Regions from separate parts of the Mesorhizobium sp. M0159 genome, predicted to be linked through region 4. Evidence: predicted binding sites of a transcription regulator. Region 4 holds the regulator's gene; each other region holds the start of a gene.
What was found. The regulator PhoB, encoded in region 4, activates phosphate uptake and scavenging genes when phosphate is short. The targets are predictions, from matches to a motif close to TGTCATNNANCTGTCAT.
Positions count from the first base shown of each region.

Region 1: the regulator PhoB is predicted to act here: its motif matches at 1,549-1,565, upstream of NKJ32_RS00335 (inorganic phosphate transporter).
Region 2: the regulator PhoB is predicted to act here: its motif matches at 3,044-3,060, upstream of NKJ32_RS00450 (alkaline phosphatase D family protein).
Region 3: the regulator PhoB is predicted to act here: its motif matches at 2,468-2,484, upstream of olsB (l-ornithine N(alpha)-acyltransferase).

Region 1 is NZ_JAMYTF010000001.1:68,788-73,482, forward strand. It holds gene NKJ32_RS00335 (inorganic phosphate transporter) at 1-1,495, opposite strand, end outside; gene NKJ32_RS00340 (TetR/AcrR family transcriptional regulator) at 1,640-2,176, opposite strand; gene NKJ32_RS00345 (efflux RND transporter periplasmic adaptor subunit) at 2,327-3,604, shown strand; gene NKJ32_RS00350 (efflux RND transporter permease subunit) at 3,601-4,695, shown strand, end outside.
Region 2 is NZ_JAMYTF010000001.1:90,520-95,214, reverse strand. It holds gene typA (translational GTPase TypA) at 1-870, opposite strand, end outside; gene NKJ32_RS00455 (hypothetical protein) at 1,069-1,350, shown strand; gene NKJ32_RS00450 (alkaline phosphatase D family protein) at 1,397-2,971, opposite strand; gene NKJ32_RS00445 (MFS transporter) at 3,250-4,533, opposite strand; gene NKJ32_RS00440 (TetR/AcrR family transcriptional regulator) at 4,616-4,695, shown strand, end outside.
Region 3 is NZ_JAMYTF010000008.1:167,406-172,100, reverse strand. It holds gene NKJ32_RS11620 (fatty acid desaturase) at 1-207, opposite strand, end outside; gene NKJ32_RS11615 (hypothetical protein) at 335-538, opposite strand; gene grpE (nucleotide exchange factor GrpE) at 775-1,410, shown strand; gene olsB (l-ornithine N(alpha)-acyltransferase) at 1,529-2,404, opposite strand; gene NKJ32_RS11600 (PAS domain-containing hybrid sensor histidine kinase/response regulator) at 2,554-4,695, opposite strand, start outside.
Region 4 is NZ_JAMYTF010000054.1:15,433-20,127, forward strand. It holds gene xylF (D-xylose ABC transporter substrate-binding protein) at 1-771, opposite strand, end outside; gene NKJ32_RS30270 (ROK family protein) at 1,058-2,302, shown strand; gene phoB (phosphate regulon transcriptional regulator PhoB) at 2,312-3,001, opposite strand; gene phoU (phosphate signaling complex protein PhoU) at 3,018-3,725, opposite strand; gene pstB (phosphate ABC transporter ATP-binding protein PstB) at 3,758-4,561, opposite strand; gene pstA (phosphate ABC transporter permease PstA) at 4,558-4,695, opposite strand, start outside.

The DNA.
Region 1 (4,695 bases), on a different contig from region 4:
CCGAGCCGTTCGCCGCCATGGTGCCGGCAACGCCCGAGGACAGCACATGGGTGGTTGAGACCGGCAGGCCGAGATAGTCGGCCGATGCGATCGTCGCCATCGCGACAAGCTCGGCGGACGCACCCTGACCGTAGGTCAAATGGCTTTTGCCGATCTTCTCGCCGACGGTGACGACGATGCGCTTCCAGCCGACCATGGTGCCGAGGCCGAGCGCCAGCGCGATGGCGACCTTGACCCAGAGCGGGATGAACTTCGTCGCGTTGTCGACCGCCTTATGGTAGGTCGTCACCGCCTTCAGGTCGTCTGCCTCCATCGGCAGCAGCTTCTTCTTGTCGATCAGCTTCAGCGCTTCACCGATAAGATAGATGTTGTTGCGGGCGTTGCTGACCAGCGTTGTCGGCAGCTTTTCCACGGACGGATAGGGCGACAACATGGCGCTGGTGTCGTGGATGAAGCTCTGCAGGGCAGGCGTGGTCTCGTCCTTCCAGGTCTTGGTGCGAACGGCGTTGCCGACCACGGTTGCCGCATCGGTCACGGCGACGCCGGGCTTGACGTATTTGCCGAGTACCGTTTCGACCTGCGTCGCCGCCGATTTGTAAGCTTCGAGATAGTTCACGTCCGGTGTGCGGTTGAGCGCGAAGGCGGTCGGCACGACGCCGATCGGGATGAGCATGATGAGGCCCATGCCCTTTTGCCCGTCATTGGAGCCGTGGGCAAAGCTGACGCCGGTGCAGGTGAAAATAAGCAGCGCCCGAATCCACAGCGGCGGCGGCGCGCTCGACTTGGGCGCCTCGTAGAGCTCGCGGTTCCTGACCAGCAGCTTCATCACCAGAAGCAGCAGTGCAGCCAGGCCAAAACCGACCAGCGGCGAGATCAGGAGCGACAGGCCGACATTGGACGCCTGCGACCAGTCGACGCCGCTGGTGACGGAGCCGGCCGGGGCCATGAACTGGTTGGCGAGACCGACGCCGATGATCGAACCGATCAGCGTGTGCGAGCTCGAGGCCGGCAGGCCGAGATACCAGGTTCCGAGATTCCACATGATCGCTGCGACCAGCAGCGCGAAGACCATGGCCAGCCCCGCGCTCGATCCGACCTGAAGGATCAATTCGACCGGCAGCAGCGATATGATGCCGAAGGCGACCGCCCCGCTGGCGGTAAGCACGCCGAGGAAGTTGAAGAAGCCGGACCACATCACTGCAAGCTCGGCCGGCATGGAATGCGTGTAGATCACCGTTGCCACCGCATTGGCAGTGTCGTGAAAACCGTTGACGAATTCGAAGCCGAGCGCGATCAGCAGCGCCAGCCCAAGCAGGATCCACGGCACCGCGATGGTGCTGGTCAGGTCCTGGCTGAGCGCGTAGCCGACATAGGCAAGGCCGCCCAGAATGATGACGGCAAAGGCCGGCAGAAACCATTTACCGGTGTCGTTTGGCCGGTCAAGCGGATGCTCCGGCCTTGGAATTCCTGCCTCGCTTGAAACAATATCGACCACACCCCACTCCTCCTGCGTTGCAGCAAAGAATGGGAGGACGCTATGTCGGCACGATGAAGCCTGTGTGACGGCAGGCACTTTGGGTTGACGCAACGGGCGATCGACGCGACCGAGGCAGTTGAACCCGGCCAGCGCATTCCTAGACTATTCCGCGATCTCCAGCAGGGTCGATATCAGCAGCCGGCGCTCTTCGGCGGAGAGAATGTCCGAACCGAACAGGTTCATGCTGCGAAGCCCTTCGATGGCGAGATAGCAGACCAGCAGCGCCCTAAGGTTCGGCGTTTCCTGCTTCAGCCGCTCGAACAGCTGCCGCCTGAACGATTTTATCGGGGTCAGGAAATCGGGATCCTCGGCAATCGCCGAAAATATCCAGGATGCCGACGGTTTCGATTCCTCGGCATGCTCGGCCGACAGCTTGATATAAGTTGCAAGCGGGCTTTCGCCGTTGACGCCGGCCGTGCGGGCGGACTCCAGGGCCTGCTCGAAGGCGCGCAGGTAATCCTCTACCAGCGCCTGCATCAATTTCGCCTTGGTCGGGAAATTGTAGAGAAGACCACCCTTCGACACGCCGGCACGGCTGGCGACCGCATCCAGCGACAGGCTGCCAGGACCCGTCTCGCGCGCCACGGCGGCGGCGGCGGCGAGAATCTTCTCGCGCGAATTTGCTCTGCGGGCCTTCATCAAGCGTTCCCCATTCATTAGCTTAGGCGGAATTGACAAGACCGTCCAGACGGTACAGTAAGATCGCCGTCATTTGAAATTGGGACCAGTCACAGGTATGTGTTCCGGTCGTCCGACCGTTATGCTGGGCCGTGGCCGAGGGGACTGTTCGTGATCAAGCGCTTCATCATCGCCTTCATTCTGCTCGTGCTGGTGTGCGGCGGCATCGTCGGCTTCAACCTGTTTCACGACATGGCAACCAAACAGTTCTTCGCCAGCATGAAGCCGCCGGCCGCGACCGTGTCGACGGTCATCGTCAAACCGATGTCCTGGACGCCCGGCATCGAGGCGATCGGCACTGTCAGTGCCGTACGCGGCGTCGACCTCACCGTCGAAACCGCGGGCATCGTCAAGGACATCCTGTTCCATGCCAATCAGAAGGTCGCCGCCAACGCCGTGCTGCTTCAGCTCGACGATGAAGTCGAGCGAGCCGACCTCGTGGCATCGAAGGCGCAAGCCACATCCGACCAGACGACGCTGATGCGCGCTCTTGAGCTGCAGAAGCGCGGGGTCGGCACCGACGCTACGCTCGACACGGCGCAGGCAGCAGCATCGGTCTCCGCAGCGCAGGTAAACAAGCTGCAAGCGGTGCTCGACCAAAAGCAGTTGACGGCCCCTTTCAAGGGTACCGTCGGTATTCCGAAAATCGACCTTGGCCAGTATCTCACACCCGGCACCGCTGTGGTGACCTTGCAGGACATGGATACGATGCGTGTCGATTTCACCGTGCCGGAGCAGCAGCTTCCGCAGCTGAAGATCGGACAGACGGTGCGGTTGGGCGTCGGCGGCGGCGACATGCCGTTCACCGGCAGCATCCGCGGCATCGATCCGAAGATCGACCCGACCAGCCGGCTGGTGACCGTGAGGGCGGAGGTCGGCAATCCCGAAGGCAAGCTGACGCCCGGCCAGTTCGTCCAGGTGCGCGTCGAACTGCCCGAGGAGAACGACGTGCTGGCGCTGCCGCAGACGGCGCTGACTTCCAGCCTGTACGGCGACTTCGTCTTCGTGGTGCGCCCGGCCAAATCCGCCGAAGCCAACGGCGCGGCGCCCGAGGCAAAGCCGGAAGAAAAGCCGGCTGCAGATGCTGCCAAGCCCGCGGCCGAAGCACCCGCGGCAAAACCCGACGAAAAGCCGGCTGCTACCCCAGCCAAACCGGCAGAGGAGGCCAAGCCGGCAGCGGAAGAACAGAAGCCGCAGCTCGTGCTCGCCCAGGTGTTCGTCAAGCCAGGCCGCCGCAACGCCGGCCTGGTCGAGATCCTGGAGGGCATCGCGCCCGGCGACGAAGTCGTTACCGCCGGCCAGAACCGGCTCTCCAACGGCATGTCCGTTGCCGTCGACAACACGATCGATCCGAGCAAGCCGGGGAACCAGCAGGCAGCCCAGCAATGAGCTTTTCCGACCTCTTCATCCGCCGCCCGGTCCTTTCGACCGTGCTTGCCTGCATGATCCTGCTTCTGGGTTTCCAAGGCATCTTCAACCTTTCGATCCGGCAGTATCCAGAGGTTGAAGAAACGGCCATCACCATCACCACTGCCTATCCCGGCGCCAGCGCCGACCTGATCCAGGGGTTCATTTCCGCGCCGATCGCGCGTGCCGTCGCGTCGACCGAAAACATCGATTATGTCACGTCGGCGAGCCGGCCGTCATCCAGCACCGTGACAGTGCAGATGAAACTCGGCTCCGACCCTGACGTGGCGCTGAACGAAGTCTTGTCGAAGGTCCAGAGCGTGCGCGGCGATCTGCCGGACGAAACCAAAGACCCGGTGATCGTCAAGGGCACCGGCCAGCAGTTCGCGATGATGTACATCTCGATGCAGAACCCGAACATGACGCCGGAACAACTCACCGAATATATCGAGCGCGTCGTGCGGCCGCGTATCTCGACGGTCGAAGGTGTTGCCGACGTGCAGATTTTCGGCGCCGCCGAATACTCGATGCGTGTCTGGATCGACCCGATCAAACTGGCGGCGCGCGGCGTGACGGCGGCGGAAGTGCTGACCGCCATCAACGAATCGAATTTCCTCTCCGCGCCCGGCGATACCGAAAACGAATATGTGGCTTCCTCGATCACGGTTCGCTCGACCCTGCAGACGCCGGAGGCTTTCGCTGCCCTTCCGCTCCGCTCGAAGGACGGCAATGTGGTGAGACTGCGCGACGTGGCCCGCGTCGAGCTCGCCGCGGCGAACACCGACACCAGGGTCACCTTCAACGGCAAGCCCGGCATCTTTCTCGCCATCTTTCCGACGCCGGCCGCCAATCCGCTGACCACCGCGGCGGCAATCCACAAGATCGTGCCGACCATCCAGGAGACGCTGCCGCAAGGCATGACGATGGAGATCGTCTACGATTCAACCGAGCAGATCAGTGCGTCGATCGAGGAGGTGTTCAAGACCATCGGCGAGGCGGTCGCCATCGTCATCGTTGTTATCCTGCTCTTCCTCGGCTCGTTCCGCTCGGTGCTGATGCCGATCGTGACCATT
Region 2 (4,695 bases), on a different contig from region 4:
CGGGTCGCAGAACGTGTCGGCGACGGTGCCCTTCGACAGACCGGCAATAGCGACGATGTCGCCCGCCTGCGCCTCGTCGATGGGCTGGCGCTCGAGCCCGCGGAAAGCGAGGATCTTCGAGATTCGGCCGGTTTCGACCTGGGTGCCGTCATGGTGCAGCACCTTGACCGCCTGGTTGGATTTCAGCGTGCCGGATTCGATACGGCCGGTGATGATGCGGCCGAGGAACGGATTGGCTTCCAGGATGGTGCCGATCATGCGGAACGGGCCGGGATGAACGGTCGGCGCTGGCACGTGCTTGATGACGAGGTCGAACAGCGGCGCCAGAGCCTGGTCCTTCGGACCTTCGGGGTTTTCCGAGACCCAGCCGTCGCGGCCTGAACCGTAAAGGATAGGGAAGTCGAGCTGCTCGTCGGTAGCGTCAAGTGCTGCAAAAAGATCGAACACCTCGTTGACCACTTCGACGTGGCGGGCATCTGGCCGGTCGATCTTGTTGATGACGACGATCGGCTTCAGTCCAACCTTGAGTGCCTTGCCGACCACGAATTTGGTCTGCGGCATCGGCCCCTCGGCGGCGTCGACCAGCACGATGGCCGAATCCACCATCGACAGAATGCGCTCGACCTCGCCGCCGAAGTCGGCGTGGCCGGGCGTGTCGACGATGTTGATGCGGGTGTCCTTCCAGTCGACCGAGGTCGCCTTGGCCAGGATGGTGATGCCGCGTTCCTTTTCGAGGTCGTTCGAATCCATGGCGCGCTCGGCGACGCGCTGGTTGTCGCGGAACGAGCCAGACTGTTTCAGAAGCTGGTCGACGAGGGTGGTTTTTCCATGGTCGACGTGCGCGATGATCGCGATATTGCGGATTTTCATGTTTCGGTCTCGGGAGCGTTGCAGGCAGCAGGCCAAAAGGCGCTGCCTCTTTCGGTTGGGCGGCTCATACAGGGTTTTTCGCAATTGCGAAAGAGGAGGCGAGCCACCAAATAAAGTCACCAAATCTTAAATGTCTTGGTGTGAAGTGGAATTATTAACCAAGGCGGAACCTTTCATGGTCCGGACAGTTCGAATTTCATGATCGAGATAGGCATCAAACTCCGGCCGATTTTGGCATGTACCGCGCTCGCCGTCCTCCTCGCGGCCGGCGCGGCGCAGTCGGCGGCGTCGTTCAAGGAGACGCGGTCTGCTTTGCCGTCCGACAAGCCGTCGGCGGAGCAGCTTTTTGCCGATGCTCCCGATGGCGTCGATCCGGTGGTGACCGGGCCGGTCAGCGCCGCCTTCAAGCAGCGGCAGCAAAATGCCGGATGCGACAGCGCCGTCTGGCCCAACATTCCCGTCGTCTGCTATCCCGATTGATATACGTCCTACCCTCGGGCTGGCCCGAGGGTAGTGGCGCCGTCGCTCACGCCGACCGCACCGGATCGAGCGTGACCTTGTAGAGTTCGCTGTCGTCGCGATCCATCAGCCGCACCGTCAACTGCTCGGTGGCGCCATCGATTTCGACGAGCCCGAAGAACTGCAGGCCGGCCGAAGGCGCCAGGTTTTGACCCTGTTCGGCAGTTGGTGCCTTTATGAACTTCAGCTCCGGGCCGAATGTCATATCGAAACCATTAGGCCCGAACGTGCCGGAATGGATCGGACCCGAAACGAATTCCCAAAACGGATTGAAGTCCTGGAACTGCGCCTTGTCCGGATTGTAGTAATGCGCGGCTGTGTAATGCACGTCTGCGGTGAGCCAGACAGTGTTGCTGATACCCGCATTCTTTATATAGCGAAGAAGGTCGGCAATTTCCAGCTCACGCCCTTTGGCCGGGCCATTGTCGCCATTGCTGACCGCCTCGGCCCCTACCTTCTTGGTGCCGTCGTTCCAGACGACGAGGCCGAGCGGCATGTCGGCGGCGATGATTTTCCAGGTTGCGTTGGAATTCGCCAGTTCACGCTTCAGCCACTTGATCTGCTGTTCACCGAGGATGCGCGATTGCGGCGTCATCGTCTCCTGCATATCCGGACCGTTGGGGCCGCGGTAGGAACGCATGTCGAGGAAGAACACGTCGAGCAGCGGACCATAGGCGATCTTGCGGTAGACGCGGCCCGGCTCCGACGGCTCGTAACGGATCGTCGTCATTTCGTGGAAGGCGCGCGCCGCACGTGCCGCCAGCACATGGATGGATTTTTCAGTGTAGCGATCGTCGGCGCTCAGGTCCTTCGATTCCGACCAGTTGTTCAGCACCTCGTGGTCATCCCACTGATAGAAGGTCGGACAGATGGCGCTGAGCGCCAGCAAATGCCTGTCCATCATGTTGTATTTCCACTGCGCCCGGTATTCGTTCAGCGTCTCGGCAACCTTGCGCTTCTCGTCGATCAGCACTTTGTTTTTCCACTTGCCGCCGTTGGGCAGGTCGACCTCGTCCTTCATCGCACCATCGGCATAGATCGTATCGCCCGAATGCAGGAAGAAGTCGGGCGTGTGCTTGGCAATGGTGGCGTAGGTCTTCATGCCGGTCTCGTCGATGCCCCAGCCTTGGCCGGCGGTGTCGCCCGACCAGGCAAAGCGAATGTCGCGCTTCGAGGCAGGTGCCGTGCGGAAGCGGCCGACGACCGGCTCGGAAACGGCGTTGATGTCGGCAAGATCGGCCGCGACCATGCGGTAGAAGATGTCCTGGTCGGAGGCGAGATCGGTAAGCAGCCGCTTCACCGTATAATCGCTGGCCGGCGAGGTATCGAGCGGCGCCAGGCGGACGGCATTGGTGAAGCTTTCGGTCGGCGACACCTCGAACATGACGCGCGACGGCCGGTCGGTGCGTGTCCAGACCATGCCGCTGGTGGCGTCGACGTCGCCGGACTGGATGCCATGGGTGAAAGCCGGGCGCTGATTGGCGCGCGAGTAATAGGGAAGGGCGAGGCCCGAGGCGCCGACCAGGCCAACGGCGCTGGCCGACGTGACGAAAGCGCGTCGCGTCATCGAAATCTTGTTCATGGCTGTCTCCTGGATGGCATTGAACGTCGCCGCCAAGCTCCAGCTTCAATGTTTCAGGCAAATTTCGAAACGATGAAGGTTTGATAACAGTGAACAGGCTGGCGAATCTCCCTCCTTGAGGGGGAGATGTCGCCGAAGGCGACAGAAGGGGGTCGTCTCGCATGGAGCACCGACCTCTTGCATCGGCGATAAGGGGCCGAGCCCAGTCGGACCGACCCCCTCTGGCCGCTTCGCGGCCATCTCCCTCAAGGGGGGAGATTAGCACGGCCGATTGCGCCCTACGCCGCCTGCGGTTCCGGATCAAACGCCGGGCGGCTGGTGTTGATCAGCAGCGAGATGCAGGCGGCGGCTATTGCCGTCATGCCGGCGATCAGGAAGGCAAGCTGATAGTTGCCCTGAAGCTCACGCATGGTGCCACCGAAGGCAGCGGCGGTTGCCGCACCCACCTGATGGCCGGCGACGATCCAGCCGAAGACGATCGGCCCGCTGCGGTCGCCGAACGCCTCGTTGGAAAGCCTGAGCGTCGGCGGCACCGTCGCGATCCAGTCCAGTCCGTAAAACACGGCGAAGATGATCAGGCTGGTCGCCGAGAAGCCGGAATAGGGCAAATAGATCAGCGACAGGCCGCGAATACCGTAATAGACGCCGAGCAGCTTGCGCGGGTCGAAACGGTCGGTGAGCCAGCCCGACAGCGTTGTGCCGATAAGATCGAAGATGCCCATCATCGAGAGCAGGCCTGCAGCCTGCACTTCGCCGATGCCCATATCGCCGCAAAAGGCGATCAGGTGCGTGCCAACCAACCCGTTGGTGGTGAAGCCGCAAACGAAGAAGGTGGCGAACAGATACCAAAAGACGCGCGTGCCGGCGGCGCGGCGCAGCGTGCTCATCGTATGCGCGAGGAAATTGCCTTGCGCGGCAGGTGGTGACGGCGGCACGTCGTCGAGCTCGGCGCCATAGCGCACCATGCCGATGGAGGCCGGCCGCTCCGGCACCAGCAGCCAGACCAGCGGCAGCAGGCAGGCGGTGGCAACCGAGACCGCGATGACAATCGGCCTCCAGCCGCCCGACTGGGCGAGCGAGGCGAGCAGCGGCAGGAAGACCAGCAGCCCGGTGGCACTGGACGCCGACATCAGTCCCATCACCAGGCCGCGATTGGTCTTGAACCAGCGGTTGACGATGGTCGCGCCGAGCACGGTGGCGACGGCGCCCGAGCTGACGCCGGAAAACACGCCCCAGGTGAGGAGCAGATGCCACGGTTTGGTCATCAACAGGCTGAGCGCGGTCGATCCCGACATCAACAGCAGCGCGGCAAGCAAGGTGCGGCGCAGCCCGATCCGCTCCATCAGCGCCGCGGCAAACGGCCCGGTCAGGCCGTAGAGGAAGATGCCGGTGGCCGCCGCCAGCGACACCACGTCGCGCCGCCAGCCGAAACTGTTCTCCAGCGGCAGCATCATGACTGCCGGCGCCGAACGCAGGCCCGCTGCGATCAGCAGGCAGAGGAAGATGACGGCGACCACGACGAAAGCGTAGCGCTGGCCAAACGGGCGGGATTGAGCTATCATGTTACTGACCGGTACGTTGCAGGAGCGCGAAACATACGTACCGACCGGTAACATTGTCAACCAGCTAACCGGCAGACCAGGCATGAAAAGCATTGAACCAACGATCAAGGCGAATGACGCACCGCCGCCTCGCGCCGCCGAACGGATTCTCCAGGTCGCGCG
Region 3 (4,695 bases), on a different contig from region 4:
GCCGGCGGCTGGAAGGATGAGGACCAGACCCCACCAATGGCCATAGGCATAAGCGGCCGAGGACAATGTCCACAGCGTGGCGAAGGGGATGAGGGTGATGGCGAGTTCGACGGCGCTGCGACGCCTGTCGGGCTTTTTATAGCGCGACAGGATTTTCAACCAGGCGCGCTTGCTGTTTGCCACAGCTTCGGGGGAAATCATGTTCATCATGAAACATAGGCGGAGCAGCGCGCTGCCGCAAGCCGGCGATCACGCAAAGTTACTGCGGGTAAATGTCGCGCGATGGCGAGGAATTGATGGCCGCAGTCGCCGGGCGCACGGCCTGCAATGGTGTTTACCGACGGCGCCCGCCTGCGACCACCTTGGCTTCCACGCCGTCCAGGCGGTCGAGCAATTCCTTCAGACGGTCGGGAATATCGGACTCCGTGCGGAAGGCCGGCAAGGTGCGCAGAAAGCGCTTGGTCGCCTCGGTGCCGAGCTGGCGCCGGATATCGGCGGCGAGCCCATCGCGTTTTTCGCCATTCCTGCGGGGCATCATCCAAAATCCTGTGTCGGCTTCGAAACTCTTCCAAGGGAGGAATGGTTCCCGCATTGTAGTGTCCCGGCAAGCAAAGACGTCGGGTACGGTAAAGTTTGAATTAAAATCGAAAGGTCTGCGCCGTCCGCCATCAATCAGCGACAGCGGCTGCAGTATCGCTTGCCCCTTGATTTTTGGCCGCTAAACCTCGATATCGGGCGCAAATCCACACCATTCGAAAATGACGGGAAACGGCGATGAGCGACCAGGCAAAAGACGAACGCGCGCCCGATGAAGCCGAGAAGACCGAGGCTGCCGCGGAGCCAAGGGAAGGTGGCGTCGACGGCGACTATGAAGCGCTTGTGCGGCTTCTGAAGGAAAACGAAGAGCTGAAGGATCGCGCGCTGCGCGTCGCGGCCGACATGGAGAACTTGCGTCGCCGCACCGCCCGCGACGTCCACGACGCGCGCGCCTATGCGGTTGCCAATTTTGCCCGCGACATGCTTTCGGTGTCAGACAATCTGCGCCGTGCGCTGGATGCCATCCCGGAGGAGGCCAAGGCTTCGGGCGATGCCGGCTTCAAGGCGCTGATCGACGGCGTCGAGATCACCGAGCGCGCCATGCTGTCGGCGCTGGAACGCCACGGCGTGAAGAAGCTCGAGCCCGAGGGCGAGAAATTCGATCCGAATTTCCACCAGGCGATGTTCGAGGTGCCCAATCCCGACGTACCGGCCAACACGGTCGTGCAGGTCGTGCAGCCCGGCTATTCGATCGGCGAGCGTGTTCTGCGGCCCGCCATGGTCGGCGTGGCTAAGGGCGGCCCCAAGCATGTGGCGAGCGAAGCGCCAGTCGAGCCGGGGCCGGTCAACGAGCAGGCTGAGAAAGATGCGTGAATGGGTGAATGGTCAATAGTGAATGGTTAGTAGTGAGTAGCCAATTGCTGCTCCAGCAGTCAGTGCTATGTTCTATTCACTATTCACTATTCACTATTCACTATTCACTATTCACTATTCACGCCGCAAACCGCTGCGCTTCTCCACCATAATAATTGACGTAGCGGGCACCGATCTCCTTGACCGGCATCACCACGAACACGTCGACCGTCGAGAATTCACGGTCGATGACGCAACCGTCGCCAATGCGCGCGCCGACGCGCAGATAGCCCTTGACCAGTGGCGGCATCGCGGCGATCGCCGCCTTGGTATTGACCGCCTCGATCGGCATCAGATCCATGGAACAATAGCGCCCGGCGACGGCACGCACGTCCCAGGATGAATTCGTCCGGCAGTGGTGGGCAAGATAGGTCAGCGCCTCTGCATGTGCCGCCGGCACGGTGCCGTGGAACGACGCGCAGCCGGTCATCACGCCGATGCCGTAATGATTGATATAGGCCCAGATGCCTTGCCACAGCGCCTCGATGGTGCGCTTCGAGCGGTATTCCGGCAGAACGCAGGAGCGGCCGAGCTCGAGGAAGCGCTGGCCGGGATGCCGCGCGATCAGCTTGGTCAGTTCGAATTCACCTTCGGAATAGAAGCCTCCGGCGGCCGCGGCAATCTCCTGCCGCAGCAGGCGGTAGGTGCCGACGATGCGGCGATGCTCGGGGCCGGAAAGCGAAGTATCGAAGACCAGCAGATGGTCGCAGAGGGGATCGAAGCGGTCGGCATCGCGGCGGTCCTGCATCTGGAACAGGTCCTTCCTGGCACCAAGCTCGTCGTAGAACACCCGGTAGCGCACTTCCTGCGCGGCAGCGATCTCGGGCTCGTTGCGGGCGAGCCGCACTTCGAGATTGCCGATGCGGCCGAGCGATGCGCCTTTTATGACGGCATCGGCGTTCCGGCCGACGAGCAAAGGCCCGCTGGCGTTCGGCCGAGCATCACATTCCGGCATGACTGTATGCACGAGTGATTCTCCTTCGAGCCATCCCTCTTGGCACGGGGATACGGTGTAGGTGCAACAGGATTGTGACAGTACCGTGATACGGCTCTGCGGGCAATACTTCGTCGGCTGGGTAATCTATCAACCGTCTATGTTGTGCCTCAGGCGGCCGCTTGCCCTTCGACCGCATGAACCAGGGCATCGGGGTCGAGCGGCTTGGTGACGAAGCCGCTGGCACCGTGAGCGAGCACGGCGTGGCGGGTCTTTTCCTGGCTGTCGGCCGACAGCACCATGATCGGCACCGGCGGCACCGCGGTCTCCTCCTCATGGCGGCGGATGGCGGCGATGGCGTCCAGACCGTCCATGACAGGCATGTGCAAGTCCATCAGCACCACGTCGTAGCGGTGCTTGTGGCCGGTGCTGATGACCGCCTCGACCGCGGCCTTGCCGTTGCCGACCACTTTCACGCGATGCCCGGCCTTCAGCAGCGTGGCGCGGGCCAGCATGGCGTTGATGTCGTTGTCCTCGGCGATCAGCACCGACAGGCCCTGCTGGCGGGCGCCAATGGCGTGCCCCGCCTGCGCGCCGCGCCTTTGCAGTTGCGGCTCGGCGATGACCGGTGCATGGCTGGTCAAAAGCACGCGCAGCAGTGTCTCGCCGCGCACCGGCCTCGCCAGGAAGGTGGCGTAACCGTTGGCACGGAACTCGCCAAGCATGCCGCGGTCGGTCGGCGCGATCAGCGTCACTGCCTCGCAATCGGCAAATCCGCTCTGGCGCAGGCGCCTGAGCAGCCTGCCGTCGCTTTGCTCCATGGCAGCATCGATCAGAAGCACGTCACAGCCCTCGGCGAAAGCGGTGGCCTGGGCGGCGGCGGTGGCCAGATCGACCGTGCCGCCATTGGCGCGAATGGTGCGGGCGAGGGCTTCGGCCTCGACCAGGTTCTTCGATACGATCACCGCATGCCGGCCCGACAGCGCGTCCTGGCGGATCTGCGGCGCCTCGACGGCGGAAATAGCGGGAATCTCGAAGACGAATTCGGACCCCTGGCCAAGCCGGCTCGACACAGAGATAGTGCCGCCCATGGCGATCACCAGGCGTTTGGAAATGGCGAGACCGAGGCCGGCACCGCCATGCGCACGGGTCGAGGTGCCGTCAGCCTGTTCGAAGTCCTCGAATATGCGCTCCATGTCCTCCTCGCGCAGACCGGGGCCGGTGTCGGTGATGGTGAAGCAGATGCGGTCGGTGGTTTCGGTGCGGACGCGGGCGATGCTTGCCAGGACGCCGCCGCTGTCGGTGAACTTGACGGCGTTGCCGATGAGATTGAGCAGCACCTGCCTGACCCTGCCGGGGTCGGCGGTGATCAGCTGCGGCACGTCGGGTTCGACATGGCAGCCGAGGCCGATATCCTTGGCAAAAGCCCGCGCCGCCAAAAGCTCGATGACATTGTCGGCGATCTCGCGCACCGACATCGGCTGCGGTTCGGGATCGAAGCGGCCGGCCTCGATCTTGGAGTAGTCGAGCAGGTCCTCGATCAGCGCCAGCAGCGCGCTGGCCGAGGTCGAGATGGCGCCGACATAGGTCCGCTGCTCGGGCGAAAGGCTGGTGTCGGCGAGAAGCCGGGCCATGCCCATGATGCCGTTCATCGGCGTGCGGATCTCGTGGCTGACGGTGGCGAGGAAGCGCGATTTGGCCTGGCTCGCATATTCGGCCCGCTCGCGGGCGGTGATCAGCGAGGATTCGGCGCGCTTGCGAGCGGTGATGTCGCGGGCGATGGCGCGATGCGAAACGGCGCCGCTGTCCTTGTCGCGCACCGACAGCTCGATCCAAGAGAACCAGCGTGGGCCGTCCGGCGTGCGAATGGCGACGTCGGTGGAACTCAGGCATTCATGGTCGGAAAACGCGGCGTCGGGGACGATGCCGACATCGATGCCTAGTTCGGCCAGGGTCTTGCCGGCAAGGTCGCGCTGGTCGGTTTCGACAAGGTCGGCGAAAACCTTGTTGGCGTAGACAATGTGGCCGTCGCGGTCACGATGGACGACGAGATCGCCGAGTGCATCGATCAGCCCGCGAAAGCGCTCCTCGCTCTCCTGCATCTCCCACATGCGGTCGGCCAGCGTCTCGATTTCGGCGCGGCTGCGGGCGGTCGTGGCATCGAGCAGGGCCACCGCGCGGCGCTCGGTGCGCCTGTTGCGCAGATGCATGGCGAGCCCGGCGATGGCTGTCGCCAAAAGGCCGATGGTGATGAAGATCGGCGCCCCGGTCAGATGCGAAAAGCCTGCCAGCACGACGATGGCGACGAGCGT
Region 4 (4,695 bases):
GCCGAGCGCGATGCGGTTCAGCGCGGCGTGGTCGCCGTCCTGGCCCGAAACCGGAACCGATCCGGCCAGCCCTTGCGCCGTCAGCGCGGCGACGACGCCGCCGGCAGTGCCGTCATTAGCGGCGACCACGGCATCGACCTTGTTGTCGTTGGCGGTCAGGAACTGTTCCATGTTCTTCTGAGCGTTGGCCGGCAGCCAGCCGTCCGTATAGGCCTCGCCGACATTCTTGATCTTGCCGCCGTCAATGGCCTCCTTCAGCACCTCCATCGAACCGGCAAACAGGAAATCGGCATTCGGATCGGAACCCGAACCCTTGATGAAGACGTAGTTGCCTTCCGGCTTCACCTTGAAGACTTCGCGGGCCTGCATGCGGCCGACTTCCTTGTTGTCGAAGGTCAGATAGAACACGTCCTTGTTCTCGATCAGCCGGTCATAGCCGACGACCGGGATGCCTTCGTCCAGTGCCTTCTGCACGGCCGGCCCGATGGCCGAGGCGTCCTGCGCCAGGATGATCAGTGCGCTGGCGCCCTGCGAGATCAGGCTCTCGACGTCGGTGAGCTGCTTGCCGGGGTTGGACTGTGCGTCGGCGGAAATATACTTGTCGCCTGCGGCCTCAATGGCCGCCTTCATTGCGGCCTCGTCGGTCTTCCAGCGCTCTTCCTGGAAGTTCGACCAGGAAACGCCGATGACCTTGTCTTTAGCCTGCGCCACCGACGCCAGCGCCAGCGTCATGGCGACACCCGCCAGAATGGCGGTCGTGAATTTCTTCATCATATCCTCCCTGCGCCGCGTACGGCGTGACCAATTGGCTCAAAGACCAGCTTAGAAGCTCTAATTTTTTCGAGCCTCGAAAAAATACTGGCCCGATCTCCGGCTGCTGTCAACATCGATTCTGATGGATTTTGATGACTCTGCGAGTTTTTTCGAGCGTCGGAATAAACGATGACAGCGCCACCTGCATCTGACACTATTTGCCTGCGTCCGACACTATTTGTCGGACATTACCGACGGCTTCCGGTTCATGAGCGGCCGCGGCAACCGGGAGGAAAGCAAAACAATGTCGGTCGGAATCCGCCATGACGATTTGCGCCGGCGCAACCGGGCGATGGTGATCTCGGCGGTGCGCCGGGCCGGCCAGCCATCGCGTACTGAGATCGCAGCTACCACCGGCCTCAGTCATTCGACCATATCGGCGATCTCTTCTGACCTGATACGGGAAGGCATCCTCGCCGAGAGCAAGGCAAGTGAGCCCGTTTCGTTGAAACGCGGTCGTCCGCAGGTCGGCCTCGCCCTCAACCCGGAAGCGGCGGCGGTGTTGACCGTGGTGTTGTCGCTGAATTTCCTGTCGGCCGCTATTATCGACTATACGGGACAGGTGGTCGCCGAGGAACAGCGCCGGCTGGACACGCTGACCATGCCGCGCGACGAGCTGATCCGTGAATGCATGACCATCGTCCGGCGCCGGCTGCAGGATCCAGACCTTGACGTCCGCAGTGTCGCCCGCATCGCCCTGGCGATTCAGGGCATTACCGACTCCCCTGCACGCGCCATGCTGTGGTCGCCGATCACGCCGCAGACCGACATCGCCTTTGCCGACATGCTGGAGGACGAATTCGGCATCCCGGCAACGGTGGAGAACGACTGCAACATGATGGCGGTGGCTTTGCGCTGGCGCAATCCGGATCGCTATCGCGACGACTTCATCGCCATCCTGCTTTCGCATGGCATCGGCATGGGGCTGGTGCTGAAGGGCGAACTGTTCACCGGGACGCATTCCTCGGGCGGCGAATTTGGCCACATGATCCATCGTCCGGGCGGCGCGCTCTGCCGTTGCGGGCGGCGCGGCTGCATCGAGGCCTATGCCGGCAACTACGCCATCTGGCGCAACGCCAGGCAGATGAGCGAAGACAGCGAGCCGGTCGCCGACGTCAGCGACGCCGACATGCGAGCACTGGCGGCCCGGGCGCGCGAGAAAGATGGGCCGGAACGCGAGGCCTACCGCAAGGCCGGCGAAGCGCTGGGTTTCGGTCTCGGCTCGCTGTTCGCGCTGATCGATCCGGCACCGGTCGCGATGGTCGGCGCCAGTGCCGCCGCCTTCGATCTGATCGAGCCGGCCATGCGGAAGGCAATCGCCCAGACCGCCGGCGGCCAGCATTCAGGCTCGATCTCCTTCGATACAGAGCCGAACGAATTGCCGCTGATCCGCGAAGGCTGCGCGATGCGGGCGTTAAGCTTCGTCGACCAGGAGATTTTCGCGCCGGGCGCGCAAATGAGGCCCAGCGTCAGAAAGAACGTAGCCTGACCAGGCGGGTCAATCTTCCCTGATCGCATAGCCGGCACCGCGGATGGTGCGGATGACATCCGGCATCCGGCCGTTGTTGACGGCTTTGCGCAGCCGCCCGACATGCACGTCGACGGTGCGTTCGTCGATGTAGATTGTCTCGCCCCAGACATTATCGAGTAACTGGCTGCGCGAGAAGACACGGCCCGGATGCCGCATCATGAACTCGAGCAGCCGGAATTCGGTCGGCCCGAGCCTGATTTCGCTCTTCTTGCGATAGACCCTGTGCGATTCGCGATCGAGCACGATGTCGCCTACCTTCAGCACGCTGGACAGCACTTCCGGCTTGGCGCGCCGCAGCAGCGCCTTGACCCTGGCCATGAATTCCGGTGTCGAAAACGGTTTGACCAGATAGTCGTCGGCGCCGGTCGAAAGACCGCGCACCCGGTCGCTCTCCTCGCCGCGCGCGGTCAGCATGATGATCGGCAGCCGCTCGGTTTCGGGGCGCACCCGCAACCGACGACAGAGCTCGATGCCGGAAACCGCTGGTATCATCCAGTCGAGCACCAAAAGGTCGGGCACATTCTCCTGCAAACGGATCTCGGCTTCGTCGCCGCGTGTCACCACCTCGACCTGGTAGCCTTCGGATTCGAGATTGTAGCGGAGCAGCACACCCAACGGCTCCTCGTCCTCCACCACCATTATGCGTGGTGCGATCATCGGCTGGGCACCCCCATCATGTCACCGGTGCGGACATTGTCGTTTCGTCCTGCTTCGGACGATTGACCGGCAATTGCTCGCCGGTCAGCACATAATACGCATTTTCGGCGATGTTGGTGACATGGTCGCCGATCCGCTCCAGATTCTTGGCGCAGAACAGCAGGTGCGTGCAAGCGGTGATGTTGCGCGGATCTTCCATCATGTAGGTCAAGAGCTCGCGGAACACGGACGTGTATTTGACGTCGATGCGCTCGTCGGCGGCACGCAGCTTGGCCAACGCGGCCGCATCGCCTGCAGCATATTCCTCGATGACACCCTGCACCTGGATGAGAACCAGCTGCGCCATCGCGTCGATGGAATGCGACAGGTCCCGCGGCGTGGCGCTGAGGCCGACCGCACTCACGCGCTTGGCGATATTCTTGGCAAGATCGCCGATGCGTTCGAGGTCGCCCGCCATGCGGATCGCTCCGACCACATGGCGAAGATCGTGGGCCATCGGCTGGCGTTTGGCGATCAGGGTTATGGCGCGGTCGTCCAGTTCGCGTTGACGCGCATCCATGATGGCGTCGTCGGAAACGACGCGTTGCGCCAGCACGTTGTCGGAATTCAACAGGGCCTTGGTCGCCCCGCCGACCATCGAACCGGCGAGGTCGGCCATGTCGCGGATCAGCTTGCTGATCTGCTCGAGATCCTCGTCGAAAGAAGCGACTGTGTGTTCGCCCATGGTCCTGTCCTCATATGCATGATCGGAACGGCTCAGCCGAAGCGGCCAGTGATGTAGTCCTGCGTGCGCTTCTCGCGGGGCGACGTGAAGATCTTCTCGGTCCGGTCGAACTCGACCAGTTCACCCAGATACATGAAGGCGGTCTGGCGCGACACGCGCGCCGCCTGCTGCATGTTGTGGGTGACGATGACGATCGTGTAGTCGGCTTGCAATTCGTCGATCAGTTCCTCGATCTTGGCAGTCGACAGCGGGTCGAGGGCCGAAGCCGGTTCGTCGAGCAGAATGACTTCCGGCTTCACGGCCACGGTGCGGGCGATACAGAGCCGCTGCTGCTGGCCGCCAGATAGGCTCAAGCCGCTGGCGTTGAGCTTGTCCTTGACCTCGCTCCACAGCGCGGCGCGCTTCAACGCCTGTTCGACGCGGCCGTCCATCTCGGACTTGCCGAGGTTCTCGTAGAGCCTGACGCCGAAGGCGATGTTCTCGTAGATCGACATCGGGAACGGCGTCGGCTTCTGGAACACCATGCCGATCTTGGTCCTGAGGAGGTTGAGATCCTGCGACCGGTCGAGAATGTTCTTGCCGTCGAGCAGCACCTGGCCCTCGGCCATCTGTTTTGGGTAGAGCTCATAGATGCGGTTGAACACACGCAGCAGCGTCGATTTCCCGCAGCCCGAAGGGCCGATGAAGGCCGTGACACTGCGCTCAGGCAGCGACAGGCTGATGTCCTTCAGCGCCTTGCTCTGGCCGTAGTAGAAGTTGAGATTCTTGACCTCGATCTTCGTCTTCTCGGCGACCGTTTCGGCCATCGTCATGTCTGGGGACAACATCTGTGTCATCTGTCCTCTCTGCGTCCGGTAAGGCTGCGGGCGAGGATGCTCAAGCCCAGAACCGTCAGGGTGATTATGAGTGCGCCGGTCCACGCCAGTTGCTGCCATTCCTCGTAAGGGCTGAGAGCGAACTGGAAGATGGT